Regions from separate parts of the Luteipulveratus halotolerans genome, predicted to be linked through region 1. Evidence: riboswitches for the same ligand, from Rfam matches in the RefSeq annotation. Region 1 holds a riboswitch; each other region holds the start of a gene.
The links. A riboswitch is a leader RNA that binds a small molecule or an ion and turns the genes downstream of it on or off. The one in region 1 is predicted to bind S-adenosylmethionine.

Region 1 (2,253 bases):
GGCGCGGTCGCCGACTGGTTCGCCGTGACGGCGCTGTTCCGCCATCCGCTCGGCCTGCCGGTGCCGCACACCGCCCTCATTCCCAAGAAGAAGGACGCGCTCGGCGAGAGCCTCGAGGACTTCGTCACCGAGAACTTCCTCACCGCCGACATCGTCCAGGAGCGACTCGCGCAGGCGCAGATCCCGCTGCGCCTCGGCCGCTGGGTGTCCGACCCCGAGCATGCTGCGACCGTCGTACGAGAGGCGGCGCCGGCCCTGAGCCGGGCCGTCTCGTCGGTCCAGGACGCCGAGGTGCGCACGCTGCTCGAGGGGTTCTTCCTCCCGCGTCTGGCCCAGGAGCCCATCAGCGAGATCGCCGGACACCTGCTCGACGGTGTGCTGCAGGACCGCTCTCACCAGGGCCTGGTCGACCTGGGCATCGGCCAGGTCCACGACTGGGCCCGGGACAACAAGGCCACCATCGCCTCGATCATCGGCGCCCGCGCGCCCTGGTGGTCACCGCGGTGGCTCGACGAGACGGTGACGGATCGCCTCTACGCCGAGATCATGAGCTGGCTGGGCGACGTGCGCGACAACGCCGAGCACCCGGCGCGGCACGCCCTCGACGATCTCCTCGCGGGTCTCGCGCGCGACCTGCAGCACGACCCGCAGACGCAGGCGAGGGCCGAGGCACTCAAGGAACGCTTCCTCACCCACCCCGGTGTGGCCGACGGCATGGTCTCGGTGTGGGGCTCGGTGCAGCACACCCTCGTGGAGGCTCTGGCCGACGAGGACGGTCCGCTGCGTGCGCGGATGAGCGCGCTGCTGGCCGACGCGGGGCGCCGTCTGGTGGCCGACGACCAGCTGCGTGGCGCAGTCGACCGACGCCTCCACGACGTGGCGGGCTATGTCGTGACGACGTACGGGCGTGAGATCTCGACGCTGATCTCCCAGACCGTCGCACGCTGGGACGGCGACGAGGCGGCACGGCGCATCGAGCTGCAGGTCGGTCGTGACCTGCAGTTCATCCGCATCAACGGCACTGTGGTCGGTGGCCTGGTCGGCCTGCTCATCCACGCGCTCTCGCAGCTGCCCTGATTGTTTGGTTCATCATAAGAAACGGTGATGTACGACGGCGCCTCCTCGCGCTAGTCTCACCGCAGGTCAAGAGCGCCAGCGTCAAGCCCCGGCTCGCTGGCCGGCAACCCTCCTCCGCGGTGGGGTGCCCCGGGTGAGGACCTGGCCGTGCGGGCAACAGGCCCGACGGCAAGCGCGGGCAGCAGACGTCCTGCTTCCGCAGCACCGCCGGTGCCGTCGGCGGTGCGAACCGTCGACGAGGAGTGCATCGATGACTGACGACGCCACCCCCAGCTGGTCCTTCGAGACCCGCCAGATCCACGCCGGTCAGACCCCGGACCCGACCACGGGTGCCCGGGCGTTGCCGATCTACCAGACGACGTCGTACGTCTTCAACGACGCCGAGCACGCCGCGAACCTGTTCGGGCTCAAGGAGTTCGGCAACATCTACTCGCGGTTGATGAACCCCACCCAGGACGCGGTCGAGCAGCGCATCGCCAGCCTTGAGGGTGGTGTCGGCGCGCTGCTGCTCGGCTCCGGTCAGGCCGCAGAGACGATCGCGATCCTCAACGTCGCCGAGGCCGGCGACCACGTCGTCGCCAGCCCCTCGCTGTACGGCGGCACGTTCAACCTGCTGAAGCACACACTGCCCAAGCTCGGCATCCAGGTGACCTTCGTCGAGGACACCCGCGACCCCGAGTCGTGGCGTGCGGCGGTCAAGGACAACACCAAGGTGTTCTTCGGCGAGACCATCTCCAACCCCAAGAGTGAGGTCCTCGACATCGAGGCCGTGGCCGCGGTCGCGCACGAGGTCGGCGTACCGCTCGTGGTCGACAACACCATCGCGACGCCCTACCTCCTGCGTCCGCTCGAGCACGGCGCAGACGTCGTCGTGCACTCGGCGACGAAGTACCTCGGCGGCCACGGCACCACGATCGCCGGTGTCATCGTCGACGGCGGCACGTTCGACTACGCCAAGAACCCCGAGAAGTTCCCGGGGTTCAACACGCCGGAGGAGAGCTATCACGGCCTGGTCTATGCGCGCGACCTCGGCGTGGGCAGCGACCTCGGGGCCAACCTCGCCTACATCCTCAAGGCGCGCGTCCAGCTGCTGCGCGACCTCGGGCCGGCGACGTCACCGTTCGACGCCTTCCTGATCGCGCAGGGGCTGGAGACGCTCAGCCTGCGGGTCGAGCG
Region 2 (2,253 bases), 1.5 Mb from region 1:
CACCTTCGGCTCCAGGGCCAGCGCTCGGGCGATGGCGACGCGCTGCTGCTGACCGCCGGACAGCTGCCGCGGATAGGCAGAAGCCTTGTCCGACAGGCCGACTCGGGCGAGCAGCCGCTCTGCCAGCGCCTCGACCTCGGCACGCTTGCGCCCTTGCGCGGACACGGGGGCCTCGGCGACGTTCTGCAGCACCGTGAGGTGCGGGAACAGGTTGAAGTCCTGGAAGACGAACCCGATCCGCGAACGCTGACGCAGCACGTCCCGCTCACGCAGCTCGTGCAACCGATCGCCTTGACGGCGATAGCCGATGAGGTCGCCGTCGACGTGGATCTGTCCTCGGTCGACCTTCTCGAGATGATTGATCGTGCGCAGCAGGGTCGACTTCCCCGAGCCGGACGGACCGAGCACGACGGTGACGCTGCCCTGCTCGACGCTCAGCGAGATGTCGCGAAGGACGACATGGTCACCGAAGGACTTGGTGACGTGGTCGACGTCGACGACCGGCCGGCGTACGGCCTCGGCGGCGCTCATCGGGTCACCTCGCCACGTGCGGCGGCGGCATCAGTGCGGCAGGCCGAGATGCGAGAACGTAAGCGCTGCAACGGTGTTGGCGGTACGACTCGGGTGCTGCCCTTGGCGTAGTGCCGCTCCAGGTAGTACTGCCCGATGGACAACGCGGTCGTGAGGACGACGTACCAGATGGTGGCGACGATGAGCAGGGGTACGACGCGCGAGGTCCGTCCGTAGATCACCTGCACCTGGTAGAAGAGCTCGGGGATCGCCAGCACCGACACGATCGAGGTGCCCTTGAAGAGGCTGATCACCTCGTTGGTGGCGTTGGGCAGGATCGAGCGCATCGCCTGCGGGAGCACGATCTTGAAGAACTGCCTGCGGCGCGGAATCCCCAGTGCCGCAGCGGCTTCCAGCTGTCCGGGGTCGACGGAGGCGATGCCGCCCCGGATGATCTCGGCCGCGTACGCCGCCTGGTGCAGGGCGAGGCCGAGCACCGCTGCGCCCATCGCCCCGATGACGTTGCTGGTGCTGAAGGTGAACAGCTCCGGTCCGAACGGCACGCCGATGCTGAGCTGCTTGTAGAGGTAGGCGATGTTGAACCAGAACAGCAGCTGCACGATCAGCGGGATCGAGCGGAACGCCCAGACGTAGGTCCAGGCGACCCCTTGCAGGAACGCGCTGCCCGACAGCCGCATCGCCGCGAGCACGACGCCGAGGGCGAAGCCGAGCACGGTGCCGAGCACGGTCAGCTGGATCGTGGTGAGCAGCGCACGCAGGATCGTGGTGGTGAACAGGTAGTCCCCGACGGTCGACCACTCCCAGGCGGGGTTGGTCACCAGGCCGTTGACCAGCTGCGCGAGCAGGACGACGACGAGCGCGGTGCCGACCCAGCGCCAGGGCCGACGGCGGGGCACGACCTGCAGGGCCGGGCGGGCGTCGGGTGCGGGTGGGTCGAGCGTGGCGGGTGCGGGCAGCGTCGATGACGTGGACATGGCTGTCTCCCAGGGGTCGGTCCGGTGAGGCGGAGCGAGAGGTGGGTGCGTGGGCGGGCGGAGGCCCGAGGTGAAGGCGTGCGGTCAGCAGGACCCGGCGCAGACGCGCATCAGGTCGATGTGCAGGCGGTACGCCGCCCGGTGGGCGTGCGCCGCGAAGAGACGTGAGCCGTGGTGAGCGGTCATCGTCGAGCTCCCTCGGTGAGGAGGACCCTCGGGGGAGAGTCCGCGCTTGCGCCGACCGGATGGTCGGGCCAGGTCGTCACCCGGAGCACCCCACCGCGGTGGAGGGTTGCTGTCCAGCAAGCCGGGGCTGTGCGCTGGAGCTCAAGACCTAAGTGAAAGTTATGCAATGCATAAGAGTCAGGCAAGTTGGCGTCTCGGGTGACGAGACGCAACGCAGAAGGCCCGGTCCCGCGAGGTGCGGGACCGGGCCTTCGAGTCGTGCTGGGGGCCTCAGGCGGCGTACGGCGTGGCCGCGATGACCTTGACCGCGATGGTCTTGCCGTTGGGCGCCTCGTAGGAGGTCTCGTCGCCGACCTTCTTGCCGTTGATGGCGGCGCCGAGGGGCGACTTCTCGCTGTAGACGTCGAGGTCGGAGTCGCCGGCGATCTCCCGGCTGCCGAGCAGGAACTTCTCCTCGCCGCCGAACATCTCGACGGTCACGACCATGCCGGGCTCGACGATGCCGTCGTCCTTGGGGGCCTGGCCGACGGTGGCGTTGCGCAGCAGCTCGGTGAGCTGGCGG
Region 3 (2,253 bases), 850 kb from region 1:
TCGGTTGAGGTGTGCGCGAGGCGACGTCGACCCGGTGGCCGAGCGACTGCAGCCGACGCTGCACGTACGTCGCGACGGCGCCGATCTCGGGCGCGTGCGCCGTGTCGTCCAGGACGAGGAAGGTGGGCATGTCAGCTCGCCTCCTTGGGCAGGCCCGGAGGGTTGATCTGCGAGGTGGGGACGGCCTCGTTGCTGAGGTCCCAACGGCTCAGGACCTTGGCGTACGAGCCGTCGGCGATCGCCGAGTTCAGCGCAGCGGCAAGGGGTTGGGCGAGTCCGGAGTTCTTCTTGCTGAGCGCGGCGATGAGGCCCTGCACCGTCGCGCCGCCACCCGAGAACCGGCCGATGATCTCGGTCTTGCCGCCGGTCGCGACGTGATAGGCGGCGGTGGGGTTGGGTCCGAGGTAGGCGTCGATGCGACCCGAGCTCAGGGCGAGGTAGTAGTCGCTCGCGCTCTGGTAGTAGACGATCTTGGCGGGCTTGAGGCCGGCTGCGATGTTGGCCTTGTTCCAGTCGAGCAGGATCTTCTCCTGGTTGGTGCCGCTGCTCACCGCGATCGTCTTGCCCTGGATGTCCTTGCCGCTCTTGACCTTCCAGCTGCCGCCCTGAGTCGCCTCGAAGGCGAGGTCGTCCTTGCGGTAGGTGGCGAAGTCGTACTTCTCCTTGCGCTCTTCGGTCACCGTCACGTTGGAGACGACGACGTCGTACGCCCCGGAGTCGGCGCCGAGGAACAGGTTCTCCCAGGAGGTCGTACGCAGGTCGAGACGGACGCCCAGCTTGGCCGCGAGGAGGTGGGCGATGTCGACCTCGACGCCGATGGGGGTCTTGTTGTCATCGGCGGTGAACGCCAGCGGCGGGGTGCCGCTCGCACCGGCGCTGTCGGCGATGGTGATGGTCCCCTTGTCGCGGATACGTGCGGGCAGCAAGGAGGCGGCCCGTGCGTCCTTGCTCACCGCGACGCGATGCTGGTCAGGAGAGGTGTTGATCTTCGCCGTGCTGGCGTCGTCGCGAGGGGCGGCGCTGGAGGGGTCGCTGCACGAGGTCGCGAGCAGTGCGACGGCGATCAGGGGCAGCCACGCAGGCGTCGTTCGAGTGATGGAGGGCATGCGAATGTCCTTGAGGTCAAAGCGGTTTCGGGTCTTCGGGGCGGAGAAACCCCGCGAGGTACGGCGGCCGATCAGCTCAGGAGGTGTCGGCGGTCCGGGTCAACACTGCGAGGACGCGACGCGCAGCAGGTCGACGTGACGCCGGCGGTGAAGCCGGGACGGTCGGACGAGCCGGCTGGTCCCCATCGTGGTGCTCCTGGTCGAAGGACCCGAGGTCCGCGCTTGCGAGCAGCCGGTCGGCTGCTGCCTGGTCGTCACCCGGAGCACCCCGCCGCGAAAGGAGGGTTGCTGTCCAGCAAGCCGGGGCTGTGCGCTGGAGCTCAAGACCTGGTGCTGACGCTAGGGCTCGTCAGGCCCGGCGAGCAACAACGAGGAAGCATCGTCTCATAACGCAAGATGAGATTAAGTAGTACACCTTGTTATGTGAGCAGATCGGCGACAGCCCGGGCGGTGGGCCACGAGTCGCCGAAGGTCCGGACGACACGGTCGGCGCGCAGCACCTCGTCGTCGGCGAGTCCGGTGCAGACCACGACCGCACCAGGAGATGCGGCGAGGAGCTGTCGCAGCGCGCGCTGCTCGACCTCGTCGAGCGTGGGCGTGCCGGTGATGATGACGTCCGCCCGGCCGGCCTGCAGCTGCGTCGACGGATCGACGGCGCCGTCGGCTCGGCCCTCGACCGCGCGACCGGGAGCGAAGCCGGCGACGACGCGGCTGCCGGGCAGCCGCTGCGCCAACGCCTGGGCGATGAGAGCGGCGTTGCCGCCGCTCGCGATGTTGCGGCGCCGCCGGATGTCGACGATCTCGACCGTGCCGGAGAGAGCGCCGGCGACGTCTCCGGTGGTGTGCAGGCTCCGGCGGGCGGCCTCGTCGTCGACGTCCTGGTCGGGCTGGGGGACCTCACCGTGCCGTCGGTCGGCGCACCAGCGCTCGAGAGCGTCGACCCGACCGGCGGCCTCGCGCAACCGCGCCACGTCGAGCACACCGTCGTGGACAGCTCGGACGACGGCGTCGAGTGCCGCACCGAACGTCGCCTCGTCGTCGCCCTCGGGCGTGTTGAGCACGGGGTTGCCGAGCGCGACCAGGTCGACGCCTGCGGCGACCGCTCGTACGCACGCCTCGGCGAGCCCGATCGACTGGACGACGGCGC

Region 2: it holds a riboswitch for S-adenosylmethionine, as region 1 does, so the genes downstream of both, VV01_RS13630 (amino acid ABC transporter permease) here and VV01_RS06410 (bifunctional o-acetylhomoserine/o-acetylserine sulfhydrylase) in region 1, are expected to answer to the same signal.
Region 3: it holds a riboswitch for S-adenosylmethionine, as region 1 does, so the genes downstream of both, VV01_RS24915 (putative leader peptide) here and VV01_RS06410 (bifunctional o-acetylhomoserine/o-acetylserine sulfhydrylase) in region 1, are expected to answer to the same signal.

What each region holds. Positions count from the first base shown of each region.
Region 1 is NZ_LAIR01000002.1:1,229,421-1,231,673, forward strand. Features, by position in the region: gene VV01_RS06405 (DUF445 domain-containing protein) at 1-1,077, shown strand, start outside; SAM riboswitch class IV at 1,142-1,258, shown strand; gene VV01_RS06410 (bifunctional o-acetylhomoserine/o-acetylserine sulfhydrylase) at 1,328-2,253, shown strand, end outside.
Region 2 is NZ_LAIR01000002.1:2,711,265-2,713,517, reverse strand. Features, by position in the region: gene VV01_RS13635 (amino acid ABC transporter ATP-binding protein) at 1-531, opposite strand, end outside; gene VV01_RS13630 (amino acid ABC transporter permease) at 528-1,505, opposite strand; SAM riboswitch class IV at 1,729-1,840, opposite strand; gene greA (transcription elongation factor GreA) at 1,962-2,253, opposite strand, start outside.
Region 3 is NZ_LAIR01000002.1:2,082,476-2,084,728, reverse strand. Features, by position in the region: gene VV01_RS22810 (GNAT family N-acetyltransferase) at 1-130, opposite strand, end outside; gene VV01_RS10525 (ABC transporter substrate-binding protein) at 132-1,106, opposite strand; gene VV01_RS24915 (putative leader peptide) at 1,206-1,292, opposite strand; SAM riboswitch class IV at 1,320-1,434, opposite strand; gene VV01_RS10520 (glycoside hydrolase family 3 protein) at 1,526-2,253, opposite strand, start outside.